2 regions of the Marispirochaeta aestuarii genome follow, and region 1 is predicted to be linked to the other one. Evidence: riboswitches for the same ligand, from Rfam matches in the RefSeq annotation. Region 1 holds a riboswitch; the other holds the start of a gene.
What was found. A riboswitch is a leader RNA that binds a small molecule or an ion and turns the genes downstream of it on or off. The one in region 1 is predicted to bind molybdenum cofactor.
Positions count from the first base shown of each region.

Region 2: linked by a shared signal. The riboswitch ahead of B4O97_RS01455 (4Fe-4S dicluster domain-containing protein) and the one ahead of B4O97_RS08775 (substrate-binding domain-containing protein) in region 1 are both predicted to bind molybdenum cofactor.

Region 1 is NZ_MWQY01000008.1:161,672-178,845, reverse strand. Features, by position in the region: gene B4O97_RS08830 (methyl-accepting chemotaxis protein) at 1-1,114, shown strand, start outside; gene B4O97_RS08825 (phosphate acyltransferase) at 1,159-2,034, opposite strand; gene buk (butyrate kinase) at 2,031-3,116, opposite strand; gene B4O97_RS08815 (2-oxoacid:acceptor oxidoreductase family protein) at 3,103-4,506, opposite strand; gene vorB (3-methyl-2-oxobutanoate dehydrogenase subunit VorB) at 4,503-5,561, opposite strand; gene B4O97_RS08805 (4Fe-4S dicluster domain-containing protein) at 5,554-5,778, opposite strand; gene B4O97_RS08800 (hypothetical protein) at 5,778-6,314, opposite strand; gene B4O97_RS08795 (ABC transporter ATP-binding protein) at 6,463-8,178, opposite strand; gene B4O97_RS08790 (SDR family NAD(P)-dependent oxidoreductase) at 8,439-9,170, shown strand; gene B4O97_RS08785 (arginine deiminase) at 9,160-10,398, opposite strand; gene alr (alanine racemase) at 10,491-11,612, shown strand; molybdenum cofactor riboswitch at 11,656-11,802, shown strand; gene B4O97_RS08775 (substrate-binding domain-containing protein) at 11,794-12,654, shown strand; gene B4O97_RS08770 (ABC transporter permease) at 12,676-13,359, shown strand; gene B4O97_RS08765 (ATP-binding cassette domain-containing protein) at 13,352-14,374, shown strand; gene B4O97_RS08760 (hypothetical protein) at 14,427-14,693, shown strand; gene B4O97_RS08755 (4Fe-4S dicluster domain-containing protein) at 14,690-16,291, opposite strand; gene B4O97_RS08750 (DUF362 domain-containing protein) at 16,288-17,174, opposite strand, start outside.
Region 2 is NZ_MWQY01000001.1:315,829-320,777, forward strand. Features, by position in the region: gene B4O97_RS01440 (formate dehydrogenase accessory sulfurtransferase FdhD) at 1-169, opposite strand, end outside; gene B4O97_RS01445 (hypothetical protein) at 170-661, opposite strand; gene B4O97_RS01450 (aldehyde ferredoxin oxidoreductase) at 732-2,831, opposite strand; gene B4O97_RS01455 (4Fe-4S dicluster domain-containing protein) at 2,851-3,501, opposite strand; molybdenum cofactor riboswitch at 3,506-3,627, opposite strand; gene B4O97_RS01460 (PGPGW domain-containing protein) at 3,917-4,345, shown strand; gene B4O97_RS01465 (FliG C-terminal domain-containing protein) at 4,464-4,754, shown strand; gene B4O97_RS01470 (methyl-accepting chemotaxis protein) at 4,763-4,949, opposite strand, start outside.

The DNA of each region.
Region 1 (17,174 bases):
GGATGAGATCGGTGCTCTGGGGCGAAGTTTCAATGATTTTCTCGCAAATCTCTCGGCCATCGTATTCAATACCCGGAAGGGTGCACAGGAAACCTTAACCGGTACAGACCGTCTGCTGGATTCCATGACAGTAACGGGTCATTCCGCCGGACAGATTAATCTGCTCTCATCTCAGGTAGAAGAGGTCATTTCCCGGCAGAGCGATATAATAACGACAGTTTCCTCGAATATGGAGGAGATCGAACGGACTATCGAAGAACAGGATACGAATATCAACACGCAGTCTTCAACGGTGGAGGAAAGCAATCGTTCCATTACCGCACTGATCGAAAGCATTCGGGAGACTGCAGAAAATCTTGGACGGAGCGCAGTCGAATCGGACCATTTACAGCAGGTAACAAGTAACGGGAGGTCCCGGCTTGATGAACTGAAAGAGACGGTACACACCTTGAGCGCTCGTTCAGAAGCGATTATTGATGCAAATACGACGATCAAGCAGATTGCATCGCAGACAGACCTTCTGGCAATGAACGCCGCCATAGAAGCAGCGCACGCCGGCGATGCAGGACGGGGGTTCTCGGTTGTAGCGGAAGAGATACGAAAACTCTCCGAAGTATCCAATCTGCAGTCCCGGACAATTTCTGAAAACCTGAATGAAGTCAGAGCGTCTATTGAACGGGCTGTGGCAATCTCCGCAGAGACGGAAGCCTCGTTTTCCCATATTGCGAGTTCCGCAGAACAGGTGAACACACTTCTGAATGATATTAAAGGCAGGGTGGATGTTCAGTCCCAAAGCAGCGAGATCATACTATCTTCACTGGAAGAAATCGGCAGGATCACCGAAGGGGTAAAAACCGGGTCACGAGAGATGCTGGTCAGCGGAAGGGTCGCTATAGACGCTATCGGAGGACTTGTCAGTGTCAGCACGAAGGTCAGCGATGCCGCCCGTTCCATGACCGATGAGGCAACCAGGGTCAGCAGAGATGCGGAAGAGTCTCTTGCCCTGGTAAAATCGATGGTTGCCGTAACGCACTCTCTGCATGAGCAGGTCGCCATATTCGAAATCAATGAGCAGGAAACTGTTGAGACTCTTGAACCTTTGGCCCGGGAGTAATATATCTGGCGCAAAGGTCCAGCTTCATTCCCCGGTGTCCGGATTTACACGGAGGCGAGGCCTAATTTCAGGGACAGTAGTTTGGTCTCAGCATTGTCGGCCCGGGAGGTAAGCACCACGGGAGCCTGAAGGCCGATCAGAAGGCCGGCGATGGTCGCTCCGGCCAGAACGGTGAGGGTTTTGTAGACGGCGTTGCCGGAGTTCAGCTCCGGAAATAGAAGAATGTCCACGTCTCCAGCAACGGGACTCTCTATCTTTTTTATCCGCGCCGCTTCTGCAGAGAGGGCGACATCCAGGCCGAAGGGGCCTCCCAGCAGGGCTTTTTGCGGATCATATTCACGGCGAAGCTTCTCCGCATCGGTTGTTGAGTCTATCTTGGGATTTACCGTTTCCACCGGGGCCACCAGGCCGACCTTCGGCCTGGATATGCCGAGCCGCTTCGCAAGATCGACGGCGTTATCGAGTATACGGAGTTTATCCGCGTAATCCGGCCTGATGTTTATGGCGCAGTCCGTAAGAAAGAGCAGCTTGTGATACGAGGCCACCTGACACAGTGCCATGTGGCTGACGAGTCTGCCCGGTTCCAGCAGTCCGGCATCCTTCGAGAAGAGGGCGCGGCTGAACTCCCCGGTATGCACCTGTCCCTTCATGGCGACCTGGGCTTTCCCTTCCTTTATGTATCTGGCTGTAAGAGCGCAGGCTTCGGTCTCATTTTCCGCCTTCTCACATTTGTAGGAACCGGGTTTAAGGCCTGTATTTGCGGCGGCCTTTTCGATTGTTTCCGGATTTCCGATAAAAAGGAAGCTGGCCCAGTCCTGATCCGCCGCTGTTTTACAGGTCTTCAGGATTGCATCATCCTCGGGGAAGGGGACTGCGACCGTCGTCTTCCTTTCGACTTTAAGAAACTGATCGAGCTTCACCGGCGGTACTCCTTAATCGTCCGGGTTCTGTTCAGTGCCCCAAGGGCGTTCTCTGCAAGGGCCTCCATTTCGCGCTCTCCTTCTATTACAAGCACGGGTGCGAGGTACGAGACCCTTTCTCGGATAAGGTCCGTTACATAGCCGCTGCAGGCTATTCCTCCGGTCAGTACTATTCCATCGATACGCCCTTTGAGGGTTGCACCGTGGGAAGCAATCTCCTTGGCGACCTGGTAGGCCATGGCGCGGACCACGGCTTCTGCCTTCGTGTCTCCGGCGTTTATGCGCTCCAGGGCTGCCTGAAGATCGTTGGTCCCCAGATAGGCGACCATTCCGCCCTGTCCGACAATCTTTTTTCTGATTTCCTTTTCTCTGTCCCGGTACTCCAGGGCCAGGCTGACAAGCTGACCTGCCGGAAGGCCTCCGCTGCGTTCCGGGGAAAAGGGACCGTCCCCATCCAGGGCGTTATTTACATCGATGACCCGTCCCCGGCGGTGGGCGCCAACTGAGATCCCCCCCCCAAGGTGAGCTACAATAAGGTTCAGCTCTTCATAGCTTTTGCCGAGCCGGGCTGCGGCCTTGCGTGCGGCGGATTTCTGGTTCAGGGCGTGAAAGATACTGACCCGCTGTATCTCCGGGCAGCCGGAGAAGCGGGCTTCGTCAAGCATTTCGTCCACAACAACCGGGTCTGCAATGTAGGAGGGTATGCCCCTGGGCCGGGCGATTTCCTCCGCAAGGATTGCTCCCAGGTTGCTTGCATGCTCTCCCCAGCGGGCGCTTTCCAGGTCCTCCAGCATGCTGCTGTTCACGGAGTAGACCCCGCTTTCCAAAGGTGCCAGGAGTCCGCCCCGGCCGATGACGGCCGCAAGCTCTGCATCCTTCGGCAGCGTGTCGCTGATAAAGGTCTCGGTCAGCTCCTTTCGGTAATTCTTCTGCCCGGCGACGGAGGAGAACCGCCTCAGCTCCTCTGCGGAATGGCGGATTGTATAATTCTGCAGGCATGTCTCCCCGTGAAAGAGAGCCAGCTTGGTGGAGGTGGATCCCGGGTTTATAACCAGGACAAAGATGGAGTCAGAGGCCCGCATAAAAGGCTTCTGCCTTTTGTATGAGCCGCAGGTTAAGATCCAGGAACTCCTTCTTTTTCAGGCTGAGGGGCAGAACTGCCTTGAAGGTCTCCAGATCCACAACCCGGGACTCAAGCAGATACACCGTCAGCATTACGATATTGGCCGCTGAGATCAATCCTTCGTTTCTGGCCATCTCGGAGGCGGGTACATACAGGGCTTTGACGTCTTTTCGCTTCACCTTGCGGTCAACGACTGAGGAGTTGACGATTATGAGTCCTCCCGGGAGCACCTTTTCCTCGAAATTCAGGAGTGAGGGAAGATTCATCGCCATGAGAACGTTCGGCTCGTCGACAACGGGAGAACCTATCGCCTCCTGCGAAAGAATGACGCTGGCATTGGCGGTTCCGCCGCGCATCTCCGGTCCGTAGGAGGGGAGCCAGGTTGCTTCAAGGCCTTCGGCGATAACGCAGTTGGCCAGCAGAATTCCCGCTGACAGTACGCCCTGTCCGCCGAAGCCGGATATCTTGATGTGCTGCTCCTGGGGCAGTTCCTGTTTCTGCACCTGGGGCAGTTCCTTTTTTACCCGGAAAAGGTCCATGAGCTCCCGGTCGTTCAGGGGTTTCAGCAGGGTGTGGGGCGTGCACTGATCGGCGGTGTCCCGCAGACATCCCGGGGGAAAGATCTCCTCCATGGTCTCCTTCATCCATTCCCGGGCCCTGACGGGGTCCATCTTCCAGTTGATGGGGCAGGGGGAGAGAACTTCCACGAAGGAGAAGCCTTTTTTGTCGATCTGATTCTGAAGGGCCTTTTTGAAAGCCCGGCGGGTCTTCATTATGCCGGCGGGGGAGGAGAGACTCACCCGTTCGATATACACCGGAGGGGCAAGGGCATTCATGACCTCCGCCATGCCGATGGGTGCCCCGTCAAGGGACAGGTCACGTCCTTCGGGGGTAGTCAGGGTCTTCTGTCCGCTGAGGGTCGTGGGTGCCATCTGGCCGCCGGTCATACCGTAGATGGCGTTGTTGATGAAAATGACCGTCATGTTTTCCCCGCGGTTGGCGGCGTGGATTATTTCCGTAGTGCCGATTCCGGCCAGGTCTCCGTCTCCCTGATAGGAGATGACCACCGCATCGTCCCGGACCCGTTTGACCCCGGTGCCCACCGCCGGTGCGCGGCCGTGGGAGCACTGAATATTCCCGGTGTCAAAATAGTAGTAGGCAAAGACGGAACATCCCACGGGGGAGAGAAACACCGTCCGGTCCTGAATACCCATCTCGTCGATAATCTCGGCAAGAAGCTTATGCGCCGTGCCGTGGCCGCATCCGGGGCAGTAATGGGTCGTTTTCTGCCCGGGGCCCTTGCGTTCAAAGACCTCGTAGAAGCTTTTCGGTTTTTCCTTTACTATCATACCGGTACCCCCTGCATGTCGGACTCGGTGCGGGCTATAATCTCCGACACCTCCGGAACTACACCGCCCATCCAGTTGTACAGCAGATGAGGCCTGCGGCCCTCGAGGGCGAGTTCCACATCGTCGGCCATCTGTCCATTGGACAGTTCCACGGTGATAAACAGTTTTGCCGAGGAAGAAAGCTCCTTGAGGCGCTGCCGCGGGAAGGGATAGAGGGTCCTGGGCCTCAGCAGTCCGGCTTTTATTCCCTTTTTTCTCAGCTGGGATACCGCAGAGTAACAGAGCCTGGAACTGATTCCGTAGGCCACGAAGATCAGCTCGGCATCTTCTGTCTGTACTTCCTGGAAATCGCATATCTCCTTCTCGATGCGCCGGTACTTCTCCTGGAGGTGGAGGTTGTGCCGGGACAGCAGCTCCCTGTTCATCAGGATGGAGGTGATAAGGTTTTCCCTGCTCCGGGAGTCTCCATAGACCGCCCATGGGTGGCGTTCTCCGTGGAGTACTTTTTCCGGGAAGGAGACGGGCTCCATCATCTGTCCGATATAGGCATCCGTCAGAATGAAAACGAGCATGCGGTATTTGTCCGCCAGCTCAAAAGCCCTGTAGGTAAAATCGCACATCTCCTGGGCAGAGTTCGGGGCCAGCACTATGTTGCGGTAGTTTCCGTGGCCTCCCCCTTTTACCACCATGTTGTAATCGGACTGTTCCGGCCATATGTTGCCGAGTCCCGGACCGGCACGCTGTACATCCACAAGGACCGCGGGCAGTTCCGCTCCGGCTATGTAGGAGATCCCTTCGGCCATAAGGGCTACCCCCGGCCCGGATGAGGCGGACATGACCCGGGCTCCGGCACCGGCGGCACCGTAGATCATGTTGATAACGCTGACCTCCGACTCGCCCTGGAGAAATACTCTGCCGGCGGCCCTGAAGTAGGCCGCCGCGGCGTGGGCTATTTCGCTGGCCGGTGTTATGGGGTAGCCGAAAAAGTGGGTAGCGCCTCCCAGCAGGGCGCCGTATATGACTGCTTCGTTTCCTTTCATCAGCTGCTTATGCATTGATCCGCTCCTCGTTCTTATACACCGTAACGGCGCCGGGTTCCGGACAGACGTAGAAGCATATTCCGCAGGCGGTACAGTTGGGGTTTTTGAAGACCGCGGCCTGATATCCCATCTGGTTTATCTCGGAACCGATTCCCAGGCAGTTGTTGGGACAGTTCTGCACGCAGAGGCGGCAGCCCTTGCACTCGTCTGCGGCTATTCGAACGTAATTCATCAGATCCCCCCGAAAACTTCGTCCTGACCGGTACCGAAGTAGTTGATTTCATCTATGACTTCCAGAATGTCGTGGGGTATCTCCTCCACCACCAGCATGTGATGGGGGCAGGCCACCTTGGGACAGATGTAGATCCTGTTGTTGCGTCCCGGAAGATAGAGGGCGATCTGTTCCCGGGAATCGCAATCCTTGTTTTCGCAGGGCTGTTTGACGTTAAGAAGAACATCGCAGTAGGGGCAGTGGGCTTCCACTGCGCTGTCCGCCTCCATCTTCGTGGGAAGAAACGAAAAAAGATTCGCGTGGCTTCCCCAGAAGGAGTCGAGGAACACCACTCCCTTCTGGTTTCCCAGCCTGATATTCAGGCGTATGGAGGGCTCATCGTGAATACGTACGCTGTCCACCAGCAGGTTGTGGCCGTTGGGACAGAAAACAGATTCAACGAGAAGTACCTCTTTTCCGTGCTTGGCAAAAAGGCGCATCCCCTGGGGTATATTGGCTTTGAATGCCGCGGGGATTTCCTTGATGGTCAGTTCCATCGGCGGGCCTCCTATTTTTGATTTTATTGTAATTCGACTTTCGTCATTTGTAAAAAGATTAATGAAATTCTCCCCCGTAAAGGCTTGTTTTTTTTGTGAAGCCCTTGCGGGAGGATATTTTGGTTAAAATTTGATGTTGAACTTTTTTTCAGAGTCTTCGCTGGGTATATAATCGTTCATAGTACCCTTTCAATGCCAGCAGTTCAGAGTGTGCTCCCTCTTCAATGATACGCCCCTCCTTCATTACATAGATTCTGTCAACGTTTCTGACGGTGGAAAGCCGGTGGGCAATTATTATGGTGGTACGGTTTTCCGCCAGCCTGAACATGGCATTTTGGATAAGGGCTTCCGATTCGGTATCGAGGGCGGATGTCGCCTCGTCAAGGATCAGAATGGGGGGATTCTTCAGAAAGACCCTGGCAATGGCTATACGCTGCTTCTGTCCTCCCGACAGCTTTACTCCCCGTTCTCCCACTTCGGTATCGAAGCCCTCCGGCAGACTTTGAATAAAATCCAGAATGTTTGCCCAGCTTGCCGCCCGGACCATCTCCTCTTCCGTTGCCAGGGGATTGCCGTACATGATGTTTTCCCGTAAGGAGGTGTCGAAGAGAAAAACGTTCTGCTGTACGATTCCTGTCTGCTCCCTGAGGGATTTCTGGGTCAGGTTTTTCACATCCATCCCGTCGATGCTGATCTCTCCCTGACTGACCTCGTAGAACCGGGGGATCAGCGAAACCAGGGTGCTTTTTCCGGCTCCCGACTCACCCACCAGAGCCACCTTGCTGCCGAAGGGGACAGTCAGGTTGATTCCCTTCAGGACCGGCTCGGGGGATCCGGCATAGCTGAAATGCACATCCCTGAAGCGAATCTCCCTGCTGTGCTCCGCGAGGGTTTTTGATCCCGGACGGTCAGCGATGTCGGGTTCAATCTCCATGATTTCCACAAAGCGTTCGAAGGCGGCGGTCCCCTGCTGCAGCTGCTCATTAAAGTTGATCAGTCTGTCGATGGGGGGCAGTATGATCCCCACAAAAAGTACAAAGGAGAGCAGGTCGTAGACCTCGATAAGCCCGTGAAATATAAGCAGCACTCCGCCGCCCACGACCACGAGATAGTAGGAGTCCCGGAGAAAATGGATTACCGAGTGGAAGCCTGCCATGGCGGTGTAGGCGTTCTCCTTGGCATAGCGGAAGGTCGTATTCGAATTGTGGAATTTCTCCTCTTCGAGCTCTTCATTGGCGAAAGCCTTTACCTCCCGGATTCCCTGGACCGAGTTTTCGACGGTGCTGTTGATTTCGGCGATCTCCTTTCTCACCTTCCGGAAGCCGGAGCGCATTCGGCCGCCGAAAATGATTCCCCAGATCAGCATGAAGGGGAAGGGAATCAGCGAGATGAGCGCCAGGGGCCAGCTGAAGCTGAACATGAAGATATATGCTCCGATCAATACCACCAGGGATATCAACAGGTCCTCCGGGGCGTGGTGGGCGACTTCGGCGATCATGTTCAGATCATTGGAGATTCGGGACATGATGTGGCCGGTTTTTGTGTTGTCAAACCAGGTAAAGGAGAGTTTCTGCACATGCCGGAAAATATCCTTCCGCATATCGGCTTCCATGCGCACACCCAGGATATGTCCCCATTTTATCCGGATATAATTCAAAACGAGCATGAACAGACAGATTGAACCAAGCGCCGCGAGGGACCAGATGATCATGGGAACATTGCTTTCCGGTATATAGCTTCGCAGAAGGTTCCGGGTTATGTAGGGGAAAAAGATCAGAAGCAGCGACATGGCGGAGGCCACTAACATATCAATAACAAAGAGGCTCAGATGGGGGCGGTAGTAGCGTATGAATTTTTTCAGCATGGCGGCTCCGTTTTCGTTTCTAACAAAAACCTTACACGATTTTTATCAGATCGTCATGAGCTATGGGATAAGGCCTGTGTAAATTTGCACGGATGTAAAGGCAGTATGTTCGTCGTATGTGTATAAAAGTGCGCATTGTATAGATGAGCTCTTTCTCATGCAGCTTGCCCTGTGCTGTCTGCTGGTTTTTGTAGTCCCTGCTTTCATGCTAAGATCTTGTCAGATTAATTTTCCCTTACGAATTTTCGAGGAGCTTTACCATGGAAAACAAAGTAGCAATCATAACCGGCGGAGGCACCGGCATAGGGCGGTCCACAGCCCTGATGCTGGCCAGGCGGAATGTTGCGTGTGTAATTAATTATTCCCGATCCCGGGATGAAGCTGAAAAAACGGTAAAGGATGTCAGGGCTGCCGGGGGCACAGCCATATCCTTCTGTGCCAGTATTGCCGATGAAGATGCAGTCAAAAAGATGACAGCCGCAACCCTTGAGAGCTTCGGCCGCATCGATTACCTGGTTAATAATGCAGGTAAAACCGAGTTCATCCCTCTGGAAGATCTGGACGCCGTCCGGGACGAGCACTGGGATTCCATTTTCGATGTAAATATCAAGGGAACCTTCAAGGTGAGCCGCGCCTGTGCTGCGGAGCTCAGAAAAAACAGAGGAGCAATCGTCAACGTCTCTTCCATTGCCGCCCTGGGAACCGGAAGTTCCATACCCTACTGTGTGTCCAAGGGAGGGGTCAGCACCCTGACCCGAAGCCTGGCCCACGTGCTGGCGCCGGAGGTGCGTGTGAATGCCGTCGCTCCGGGAATCGTCACCACCCGCTGGGTTTCAGGCAAGGAGGATCATATCGCGAGGATGTCCGAAGGGACTCCTCTAAAGAAAGTCTGCAGCCCCGACGATGTCGCCCAGGTTATTGTCAGTCTGCTCATGGATGCCGATCTGATGACCGGACAGATCCTTACTGTGGACGGCGGCTTTACCCTGTAGAACTGCGCCTCAGGGGCATGCTCATGCACCTGGGGCCGCCCCTTCCCCGCACCAGCTCCGACCCTGCAATCTCCAGAACTTCCACGCCGTTCTGCCGCAGGATCTCGTTGGAGAGGATGTTGCGCCTGTAGGTTATGACCTTGCCCGGGGCGATTGCCAGGGTATTGGTGCTGTCGTTCCACTGTTCCCGTTCGGCGCTCCAGGTGTCCCCGCCCCCGGTGGCGATAAGCCTGACTGCGGGGAGGTTCAGACTCTTTGCCAGAGTCCTGGCCAGGTTCTTCTCCTGGCGTATGCGGATTCCCCCCCTGTTTTTCTGCCCCCCGGGGCTCAGGCGAAATATATGGGCCGAATCGGCGATGCCGGGAAAGATGGTGAACTTGTCCACATCCACCATGGTAAAGACCGTATCCAGGTGCATATAGGCCCGGGTAAAAGGAATCTGGATAACCAGGACTTCCCGTACTGTTTCGTCCTCTGCGAAAAGCCTGGATGCCAGGGTCTCGATTCCCTCCGGGCTGGTCCGGGCGCTGCAGCCGACGGCGATGACCGAATCATTCAGAACCAGGATGTCTCCCCCCTCGATGCTGTCCGGTTCGTTGTGACGGTGCCAGAGTCTGCAGCCTCTGAAGCGGGGATGATGCTCAGCGATATGCTGCAGCAGCATGCTCTCACGTTTCCGGGCCCGGGCTTTCATGGTGTTCACCGAAAGCCGGGTACCTATGACCGTCCCGTAGTCCCGGGAGAAGTACAGGTTCGGCAGGGGGTCGATATAGAAGGGGTATTCGTCCTTTATGTAGAAGGAGAGTCTCTTTTCCGCCTCGGAATGGGGCACCTCTTTCTTTGAAAGGCCCGAAAGCAGGGTCGCAGTGAGTTCCCTGGGGGGCATCCCTGCAAGGAGAGCCCGGATGTCCTCTTTTAAGGGTGCTGAGTTTACCCTGAGCCCGGCGGTAATTTCTGCGATGACAGCCTCTTTTACCTTCCCGGCCTCAAGGATATCCTCAAGGAGTTTTTCAAAATAGAGTACTTCCGCTCCGTTGGCCCGCAGCACTTCGGCGAACTTGTCGTGTTCTGCCTGCATCTGTGCCAGATAGGGAATATCTTCAAAGAGCATCTCGTCCAGGTATTTGGGAATAAGCCGTTCCAGCTCCCCTCCCGGGCGGTGGAGAAGGATTGTTTTCAAGGGGCCGACTTCGCTGCGGATCTTCAGTGCAGGATTTTGTGTATCCATGGTGTCAGTATCATATCAGAAAAACGCCGACTGTAAATCTATTCCCCTCGGGCAGGGGTCTATGGTATTCTTGGTTCCCGACGGAGCAAAGTATGAGCAGACTTCCCCTGACCAGGGTATACATATCCTTGAAGAATCTTGACCACAACCTTTCTCTGCTGCGGGAGCTGGCCGGCGGTCGGCCTTTATGGCCCGCCATCAAGGCCGATGCCTACGGCCACGGGGCTCGTATTGTGGCATCCCATCTTGTCTCCCGGGGAGTGGATACCTTCGGGGTCGCTCAGGTGCAGGAGGCTCTGGAGCTGGCGGAAAACGGGATTGATGCCCGCTTTATTATCCTGTCTCCGGATCTGGGAGATACCGCGCAGGAGATCGCCGCCCATGGATTTGAGCCTGTAGTGGCCACGGACATTCAGCTCCGGGCGCTCTCCAGGGAGGCGCTTCGTCAGGGACGGGATATCAGGGTGCATCTGAAATTCGATACCGGCATGGGAAGGGTGGGATTCTGCCCCCGGGAGGCCGACACGGTGCTGGCCAGGATTGCAGGGTATCCGGGATTGAAGATTGCCGGATTCATGAGCCATTTTCCCCGGGCCGATGAGGGAGACCCGGAGTATTCCCTGGAACAGCTTGGCCGGTTCCGGGACCTGGTGGAAAAGACCGCGGACTTCAGGGACTTTGAGACCCACATGGCCAACAGCGCCGCGATCTTTGATGTCTCCGGTGCCTGCTTTGATGCCTGCAGGCCGGGAATCGCCCTGTATGGATTAAAGCCCTCTTCCGAAATCCGCAATCCCCGGGTGGACGAGCTTAAACCGGTTCTGAGCTGGAAAACCGCGATAACCCAGTTAAAGGAGGTTTCTCCCGGCACCGGGTTGAGTTATGGTCACAGTTATATTACCTCCCGTCAGTCCCTGATAGCCACGGTGCCTGTGGGGTATGGGGACGGACTCGCACGGGCCTTGAGCAACCGCATCGAGATGCTCGTCGGCGGCCGGCGCTGCCGGCAGGTGGGAACGATCTGCATGGACCAGTGCCTTATCGATGTAAGCCCTTTAAGGGGCAGGGTCGAGGAAGGCGACGAGGTGGTGATAATCGGGGCGCAGGCTGACCAGTTCATCGGAGCCGGGGAGCAGGCCGAAGTTCTGGGGACCATAAACTACGAGATCGTCACCCGCATTTCCGGCAGGGTGCCGCGACTGGCGGAAAAATAATATAGAGCTTTGTTGATTTTCTGATCCTCCTATACTACAATCCCTTTCAGACATTCTCCGAACCGTTAGCCTAAGGATTCGTCTCCGGATCTAAGGCGACCGGTCCCGGGCAGTCGTATGGCTGTCCAAGGGCTGGCTGAGAAATCAGGCAACCTCCCGAAATTTGGAAAGGAGTTCCCAAATGAAAAAGGCAATAACTCTTGCCGTCGTGCTGTTTGCAGTGTTTTCCATGTCCCTTTTTGCAGGCGGCGCCGCTGAAAGCCCCCAGTCACCAAAAGTTGAAGAACAGGCCCCCGCCCCGGAGAATCCCAGGGTAAAACTTGCCACCACCACCAGTACGGACAACAGCGGCCTTCTGGGCTTCCTGCTGCCGGAGTTCACCAAAGACACGGGATACACCGTTGATGTTATCGCCGTCGGAACCGGCGCTGCCCTTGGTCTTGGCGAAAAGGGCGATGTGGATGTTGTATTTGTCCATGCCCGGGCCCAGGAAGACAAGTTTGTCGACGCCGGTTACGGGGTAAACCGGAAAGACGTAATGTATAACGATTTCGTTGTTCTCGGACCTGAGGATGATCCCGCTGGAATCGGAGAGGCCGGGACTGCTGCCGAGGCACTCAAGCTGGTAGCCGAGGCCGAGGCGGATTTCGTTTCCCGGGGAGACAATTCCGGGACCCATTTTAAGGAACTCAGTCTCTGGGAGGGTGCCGGGATTACCCCCGAAGGTTCCTGGTATAAAGAGGCCGGACAGGGAATGGGCGCGGTAATAACCATGACCAATGACCTTCAGGGCTATACCCTTGCCGATCGGGGAACCTTTATCGCCATGAAGGATTCCATCGACCTGGTGGTGTGTTTCGACGGCGAGGCCTCCCTCTTCAATCCCTACGGCATCATCGCGGTCAATCCTGAACTTCACCCCCATGTGAACTTTGACGGCGCCATGGCCCTGATTGACTGGATTGTCAGCGGGAAGGGTCAGCAGCTGATCGGAGATTTCAAGAAGGGCGGCGAACAGCTCTTCTATCCCGACGCCCGTTAAGGCGGAAGAACCGGGAGTACCATGGGTTCCATTTTTACGGAAGCTCTGCGTCTGATAGTGTCAGGCGACCGGGAGGTCTTTTTCATCGCCTTTACCTCCCTGCGTCTGGCCCTGGCTTCCACATTCTTCGCTTCCCTTTTGAGTATTCCCCTGGGGATAGCTCTGCATTTCGGCAGGATCCCCTTCAAACGGCCGATAATCTCCGTGTTGAGCGCCCTTATGGCGGTTCCCACCGTGGTTATCGGTCTTCTTGTTTTTTCCGTTATCTCCCGCTCCGGTCCCCTGGGGGAGCTGAACCTGCTCTTCACCCCCGGGGCTATCATTATCGGCCAGGTTTTCCTGGTGCTGCCGGTCCTGACATCCCTTGTCTACTCAGGGCTCTCCAGAATGGATCCCCGTTTTCATGAGACCCTGATAACCCTGGGCGCCCGCCGCGGAGACGTGCTCAAGGCGTCGATAATAGAGGCCCGCTTTATCATAATCTCCGCGGTTCTGGCGGGATTCGGCAGGGTCGTAGGCGAGGTGGGGGTGTCCATGATGCTGGGAGGCAATATCCGCTGGTATACCCGTACCATGACCACCAGCATTGCCCTGGAGACCAGCAAGGGGCAGTTCGAGCTGGGGATCTCCCTGGGGCTGATTCTGCTGGCCATCGCCCTGGGTATCAATATCATAACCCACAGCCTGGTAAAGAATGATGTCTGAGAATCCCGTTTTTCGTGCTGAGAATATAGAATTCGGTTATGACTCGGAGCCGGCCCTGATTGTGGAAGAGCTCGACTTCCAGGAGAACAGGATACACGTGCTCCTGGGGCCCAACGGTTCGGGTAAAACGACCCTTATGAAGCTTCTGAACATGTTGCTGCCCCTGGAAAAGGGGCGGATTCTCTTTGAGGGCAGGGATGTGAGCAGGAGCAGGGCGCTGCGGGAACAGACCGTCTATCTGCACCAGAACCCCCTGCTTTTGAGCGGTACGGTATATGACAACATTGCCTACGGCCTGAAGATCAGAAAGCAATCCGGCTGTGAGATCAGGGAAAAGGTTATGGAAGCTCTGGAGGTGGTAGGACTCCAGGGTTTTGAAAAGCGGCGGTCCAACGCTCTTTCCGGAGGGGAGATCCAGCGGGTTGCCATTGCCAGGGCCCTGGTATTGAGACCCAAGGTGATCCTTTTCGATGAACCCACATCCAGTATCGACCGGGAGAACGTCCGGCGTTTTGAAAAGCTTCTGCCCTCCATACGTGATCTTTATGGGACAACAATAATCGTGAGCACCCATAACCTCCCCTTCGCCTACCGCATCTGCGACCGGCTGGTCCACCTGGATGAGGGCAGGGTTGTTCCCGCAGGGGAGAATATCCTTCCCGGAAGAATGGTTCCCGGACAGAAGGACGAGCGGCTCTTTGTGTCCGACGGGGTATCGATACACTGTCCGGACCTGGAGGGGGATTTTACCAAGGCCGTTGTGGACTACGACAGGATAATCCTCTCCCGGGAGGCTCTTCATTCATCGGCCCGGAACAACTTTCCCGGGACGGTGGAGTCCGTTACGCCGGTGAAAAACAGGGAGCAGGCTCATCCCCTTATCGATGTTGCGGTAAGGGTGGAGAATCTTGTCCTTACCTCTCGTGTTACCGGGGAATCCAGCGCGGAACTTGGTTTGAGTCCCGGTTCCAGGGTGTTTGTCTCCTTCAAAGCCTCCACTGTACGTTTGTACTGATAGTTCTTACCTCTAAAAGCAGCAGATACCAGTCCGCAGATGGAGGGATGCCATGGTCGATGTCCGAAAAGAAAACCAGAATACCTTTATTGTAAGTGTCACGGAAGGCGGGAGTGTCACAAAACATACGGTCCGCCTGGATGATACCTATTTTCAGAAACTGACGGGGGGTACCGGGGATAAAGAACGGCTGATAAAAGAATCCTTTCAGTTTCTTCTGGAACATGAACCCAAGGAATCTATTCTCAGGAGTTTTGATCTGCAGGTAATCGGACGTTATTTTCCGGAATATGAAAGCACCATAAGCGGGAAAAGCTAAAAGGGAAACTCCTCGAATTCCTCGCCGGGGGAACCCGGTTCTTCTTCCTCCTGCTGGTCGACAGGTTTTTCCTTCCGTCTTCCATGCTCTTCAAGTCCCTGGACAAGTATTGCCTTTTCTCCTTCCACCGGACAGGCGTGCTGGCAGCTGCCGCAGCCGGAACAGAAAGCCGTGTCCGTCAGGGGCTGGGTCAGCTCACCCTGGTAGGGGGCCATCCACACGGCTCCGGTGGGGCAGACTTCCGCGCAGGCCCCGCAGGCTGTCCCTTCGGTGAATACCACGCAGCGGTCCTGGATGAAGTCTACCGTTCCCATCTGCAGCATCTTCTTCTCTTTGAGCTGAATCGGGGCGATGGCCCCGGTGGGACAGACGGTGGAACAGGTGTTGCACTCCCACTCGCAGTAGCCGCTGCGGTAGTCCATTACAGGCTGCAGAAATCCCCGCAGGCCCAGGGCAAAAAAGGAGGGCTGCAGTACGTGGGTAGGGCAGGAGGATACGCAGGTATGGCAGGAGATGCAGCGGGCGCTGTAATGGGAACGGGATATCGCTCCCGGCGGCAGGACGGGCTGTTCGGGATTGCCGGTATCCGTCTCCGGAAGGGCTGGCGGTCCCTCCAGATTCTTTAAGGGGCTCAGGGCCCAGGCTGATCCGGCGGCGAGCAGGGTACCTGCGGCGCTGAGAAGGGCCCTTCGCCGGGAGATATCCCTGACATCAGGGGAATGATTCCGTGCAGGCTGGAAGGCTATGGCTCCGGTGGGGCAGGCTGCAGCGCAGTCGAAGCAGAGGACGCAGCGGTCAGTCGCTAGGGAATGGTTCTCAAGGTCAATGCAGGCGGCCCGGCAGACCCTGGTGCAGAGTCCGCAGGTTATACAATCCTCCCGTTTGAGCCGCAGGCCGAAAACAGGATGAATGCTTAAAAGTCTCAGCATGAAGCCCGCGGGGCAGAGCCGGTTGCAGTACCAGCGGCCCCATCGCAGGGTCAGAAATATCAGGGTTGCAAGAAGGGCAAGGCTGGAGAGTACCGCCCGCAGCTCCCCCCGGAAGGGGACGGGCGCCAGGTATATCTCGTAGTTCTTCAATATCTCAACGATTGCTGTGCTGGAAAGGGTCGTCAGGGGGACAAAGACGTCCCGATGGATTCTGCCGAAAAAGGCGTAGGGTTCCAGCAGACTGAGCAGGACGGGCAGACCGGCGGCGGCAAGAATAACGGAGGCTGACCAGACGGCTGCATGAATACCCATGCGGGATGGCTCATGGCGCATGTTTCGCCGCCCGAGTTTTCTGCTGAGAAAGAGCAGCAGATCCTGCAGAATTCCCAGGGGGCAAAGCACCGAACAGTAGACCCTGCCGACAAGGAAGGTCAGGACTCCGATTACAAGAAGCGGAACCAGTGCGGAAATGGCCAGAGCTGTGCCGGAAAGCAGCAGCCGCAGGAGAGCCGGAAGGAACTGGACGGATACAAGCAGAGAAAGTATCCTGTCAAAGAAGATGCTGCTTAAGCTCATCCCCGCGACAAAACCGGCGAGAACAAGAGCGGCTGTCAGAATACGTAGAATCCTGAGGGCGGGATACATCCCGGCGGACTTTGTCCGCTTCACACCCGTATCCTGTTGATTCTCAGGGCCTCCAGATTGGATTCTCCCAGACCGAAACCGTGAGCCAGCCCGATGTAGCGGACTTTTTCGGGCTCGGTGCCCCATGTTCGGGCGGCCGCGGCGTCGACGGCGACGATATCCGGGGAGATTATCTGCATCTTTCGAACGGATAGGTCCGAGCCGGAGTAGAAGCCCCGGGGACCGCCGGAGTTCATGACCGTATAGGCATCAACGACGTTCAGGTCGGGTTTGACAAGCAGGGGAAACTCGGCGATGCAGCGGTGAAGGTCGTTGGCGTGGTAGTAGCCCCGATCCCAGATTACCCCCATGAGGTTTTTCATGGCGCTGGTAATGGTGGTGCTGCCGTGGTGCTTCAGGATGGGAACGTTGATAAATACATCCGTTTCAAGAAGAAGCTCGTGAACCATAACCGACCTGAGCCGCTGTGCTCCGGGAACGGAGAGTTCCTGGTAGTAGCCCCTGGAGTTGGCCGGGACGATCTGTGCACCGCCGGTTCTGGCCGCTTCTTCGATGCCCGTGGAAGAGAAGGCAAGCTTCGCGTTCTCGATGGTATGGTCCAGCACGTAGACCCGGGAGGCTCCTGCTTCCCGGCAGCGCCGGACGATCCGCTCAACCAGGGACGGGGATGTGGTGGCTCCCCGCTCGGGCGGAGCGTTCCAGCTGGCGTTGACCTTTATGCAGACCGACTGCCCGGGTTTTACAAAGGACGGCATACCGCCGAAGGAGGCGATTCCGGCGTCGAACATATCCCCCGGTTCTCCCCCCATGACGGCAGCCAGATCCCAGGCTGAAGTTCCGTTTGCTTGAGCGAAGAGAGGCCTCCTTCCGCCCGCCAGGGCCGCCATGCCGGCGGCGACGCTGAAGC
Region 2 (4,949 bases), on a different contig from region 1:
GCGACAGTTCTGCCGCACTGCGGATCAGACCATTACAGTACAGATGTCCGACAGTCAGCTCCCTGAGGGCCTCGGGGGTACAGTGAAAGCGATGCAGCAGTTCGTCTCCGGTGAAAAGAAAGACTTCAGATTCGGCAACCAGGGGTTTTGTCTCTTCCAGGGAAATCATTTATTGAATCTCCAGACTTTCCACAGATTCCCACTCCGCCATGTATTTCGCCTGGGATTCATCCAGAAAATCAGCGGAGAACAGATAGCCATCGCCATTGGATGCCCTGGTAAGCCGGATGTCCCTGTAGTCCTCCGTATTCGATGCAAGTACTTCTGCAATCTGATTCAGCCGGCCGGGTTTTACCGAGAACGGGGCGTCAAGGAACTGGCTGAGTATGGTTGGCCGGGGATATGTCCTGGATTCCCGCCTGACTGTGTGCACGATGAGCATTATATCATCTCCTTCGGCGGAAATATTCAGGATCTCCGCGTAGGAATCGGTCATCGAATTGCTGCTGTAATAACGACAACATTCCTTTCCCTGAAATATGTGAATATCCGGACTCTCAATACGGGCCGCCGACTCGATTCTGGCTGCGATCATGTCCGGAGTAAACTCGGTATTGAAAAAACGAGAGCCGGCCGCAGCCAGCTCCCGATTATCAGTCAATCTGCCTTCCTGTGAAGCTTTTCGTATCTCTTCGGTAAGGAAGGCTTTTACATCACCCCTCATGTACCTATTATGCGGTTAAAAGTCCCAGCCGTTCAAGCTCATCAGCCACATCCTCCAGGTTGAGCCTGGTGAGCTGTGCCCTGGTGGGGATTCCCGTCTCTTCGTCCCATCCCATCTCGCGGTAGAAGAGGGTAAGGGCTGTGTCGTAGTCATCCCTGTCCAGCTTGATGGTTCCCTTGGTAAAAGGTTCCTTGTCCGGGTCCATATCGAACTGCCAGCCTGTAAGCTGATCATGATCCCGCCTGAGGTTGGAGGACTTCATCTGCTTGGCCGTCAATGCCCTGTGCAGGGTAAAGATTCTCTCCGCGGATTCATCGAGCTCCGCCTCGCTGACCTTGAATCCTGTTGCCATGGAGAAGAATTTTGCCTCCAGGCCGGTGTCTCCTCTATAGTTACGATCCTTGAGGGGAGATACAGTCATGGGCCACATCCAGTTGCAGAGGGTAAGGGAGTCGTGCAGTACGTTACGGACGATACTCCACTTTGTGAATTTCGCCTTTGCCTGGTTGGCCGGTGTGTAGTTGGCCACTTCGTCGATTGCTTCGGCTCCCCAGTGTTCGGCAGCTACCTCCTTCAGGATGTTCGTGGGAAGTCCGCTGAACAGGAAGTTCTGGTGGGTATGGCACTGGGCGTCCCGGTTGAACATGGAGGATATAACTCCTCCAACCACTCCGTCGGATTCATTGCTGTGGTGAACGGGATAGCCGAGTTTTGTCCAGAGTTTGTTTCCCTTGTAGCTCCAGTAGTCCTCGCCGAAGCCCCATTTTTTTGCAACGTACCAGGCTCCTTCGCCGAGGGTCGCCAGCTCTCCTTCCTTGAAGGCGATGCGTCGGTAAAAATCCTGGAAAAAGCTGATATCTCCCTTTTCGATCTTGTCCAGGGGCAGGGAGTTGTACTCATCCCGGGGAAGGACCTTTTCCAGATAGCCGTGATCGATGGCCCAGAAGAAGTCACGCCCCAGCTGCCCGTAGTTGCACCAGACGCCGTAGTCGTCGGCGATCTGCGCTCCCATGGAACGTCCGATAACATTGGCCTCGTCATTGGTTTTGCCCGCAACCTTGTAGCCTTTCATTACGCCGTTGGGAGAGAAAAACCCCATGCAGGTATTGGCCACATTCGGGCTGACGCCGTAGGCCTCCAGTTCGGGAACATGAAGGTGACTGTGACAGCGGACAGGGCAGGACGCGCATCCGCCCATACGGACGGTGTATTTTTCGCCCGCGGGACCAAGGTCCTTGATGGCTTTCATGGTACGGTAGCCGATCTTGTTGACTTCCTCCGGCCGGACTTCTCCCGTTTCGATGGGATAGGGGGCTGCACCCCAGAAAAGCCCCTTCTGGGAAGTCCAGCGGCTGGAGGGATCATGGTACTCGGCCCAGGCCTGGGGAGTCGAGGGAACAACGTGCTGGTTGTTGGCCCCCACGATGGCAAAGGTATCCTTGTTCAGCTTGTGCCAGGCATTCCGGTCTCCTGCGATCTTTACCGAACCGGTTCCCATGACGCCGATGGCCTTGAGGTTCTTGGAGCCCATTACACCGCCGTGTCCGCCTGCGGAGTGGCTGGCGCCGGTCCGGATAACCGAAAGGTTGACCTGGTGTTCACCGGCCTGACCGATGGCCGCAACCTGGGAGCTTTTTCCCATGATGGCGGTAATTCCTGCAATCGTGTTGAAAGTCCCGTCTCCCCAGAAAACTGAGGCGTCTTCCAGGGTGACGTCCTGGTCGACTATCCTGAGCCATACCGGCCGTTTTGCTTTTCCCTGGATAATGACAGCGTCATAACCCGCGTACTTCATCTCCACCGCAAAGTGGCCGCCCATGTGACTGTCGGAAACCCCGTGGAAGGGATTGGAGGGAAGAAGGCTGGTAATATTGGTCCGTCCGGAACACATGGCTCCTGTTCCCGTAAGGGGACCGACGCCGAATATTATCCTGTTCTCCTCAGCGAAGGGATGGGTCCCCTGGGGAACCTCGTCCCACATTACCTTGTAGCCGATTCCCATACCGCCTATGTAGCGGGAATATTTTTCCGTTGATTCTCTTGTTATCTGTTCAGTGCTCAGATCCACTCGAAGAATGGTTCCTGCCCAACCGCCTTTTAATGCCATATCTCTCTACTCCTGTTGTTTATACCTGAAAATGCTCTTTGTACTTCTGAATCGCGTCTTCCCAGGACACATACTGCAGTGCACCGGTGGGACAGTCCTTAACGCAGGCTGTATAGCCGTGGCAAAGGATACACTTGGTGGAAACATTGGTTTCCGGATCAAGGGTAGGAATGCCCCAGGGACAGGCTCGAACGCAGGTTCCGCAGCCGACGCATTTTTCCGGGTCAACCTCCCGGGCCCCGGTTCCTTCGTGTTCGAAGATCGCGTTCTCCGGACATGCCAGCGCACAGGCGGGCTGTTCGCACTGCCTGCAGGTATCGGCAACAAGGGTAAAATTACCCATCTCTCCGGGGCCGTTTACCCAGTCCCCCCGTACCCCTTTGGGGCCGTAGGCAAAGTTCTGACTTACCTTGATTCTTGCGGTAACCTGACTGGCTTTACCGTCGTTTCCAACCGAGCATGTAGCTTCACAGACCAGACATCCGGTGCAGCGGGCTGATTCGTGGATAATCATTCCATCGGCGGTTTCAAAGACTTTGATGTCCTTGGACGTACAGCCCGGCAGCAGCCAGGACATGGTCGTAGCCCCGATGGCGCTGATTCCTGTGTACTTGAGAAAATCTCTGCGGGTAATTTTCTGGTTCAGCAGTTGTGATTGAGTTTCGGACACACCTTACCTCCCTGTATTTTCTCCTTTCCAAATACGGGAGGCACAGACGTTTCCATCGGGACCTGGCGTCCGACAACCCTGGGACGGGCGTCCTGTAGGTTAATCGGATCGGAGATATATATGTACATTCTAATCGAGATAAAAAGATATGTAAAGAAATAAGGAATAGAAAATCGTATAAATGGTCGTTCTCTGCGCAAAAAATAAAATAATTGAAAATAGATGTGAGTGTTTTACTAATAATGTGATATGGATTGTATTAATATTCTGACGTAGGGTTTTATCCTGCTGAAAATCCTGACGGCCCAGGATATGGGAAAAAGAGCAGTTTTTGGAGCTGCCCTTATTATCTTCAATATCGTATAATTTTCCTGTTATCCGGCACGGATAATCTGTTAAGGGGAGAAGTATTGCGTTGAGTGATTTTTCTGCTGCTGCAAGGGAGTTTTTTTCAAGATACGGAGAATTCGCCGCCTTGCTTGGGGGGCTTTCCCTTGTCCTGTTTTTCTTAACCCTGGTTGCCATACCCCTCATAATAGTATCCATTCCGGCTGACTACTTTATCCGGGACCCCGGAAGCCTGTCAGATAGACGGCATCCCGTATTGCGGGCAGCGGTTTTCGTCATAAAGAATTCCCTGGGTGCTGTTTTTCTTCTTGCCGGATTCGTCATGCTGTTTATACCGGGGCAGGGGCTTCTGACATTCATGATTGGCCTGATGCTGATGAATTTCCCCGGAAAAAGAATGCTTGAACTGAAGCTTATTCGGAAGCCCCGGATCAGGGAGGCCGTGAACTGGATTCGGGTAAAGGCGAAACGGTCGTCCCTGGAGCTTCCCGAATAGGGCTTCTCTCCCCGGGTCCTTTCTCCCCCGGGAAGGTGCATCGCATGGAAATATTCTGTATACTGTACCAGTGACCCGGAAATCCCCTTTCCCAGAGCGCGAACTGGCACGGCTTCTGATGGCTCTTCCCCGAATCGAAATCCAGAACCGCCTGTTAAAAGTCAGCGACAGGGAGCTTGCCCTGGCAATGCTGAATCTCGATGAAAATGAACGGTCAGGAATCTATGCGGCGGTGTCCCCCGAGAAAATCCGTAGGCTGCGGGAGGAACTGTCCATGCTGCGGCGGCTGAGGCTTCACAGAGAGGATTATCTCACGGCTCTCGCCAGGGTTATAAGCGTACTGGAAGGGCGGCCGTACACCGAGGTACTGCGCTCCTATATTCGTCCCAGGGGCCGAAGGCCGGGATAGACTTTCGATTACTTCAGACTCCGCCTGGCCCCTGCCAGGTCGGACTGAAAGGAGAGGAGCATATCCTCGATTTCACTGTTCGATATGGCCGACTGCTCTATCATTCGATTAAGGTTCTCTTTCAGGGCATCGTATTCCTGGAATACATCGAGTATGGACTGAACGTCTTCCTGGACGGCGTCGGCGTTGTTCTTG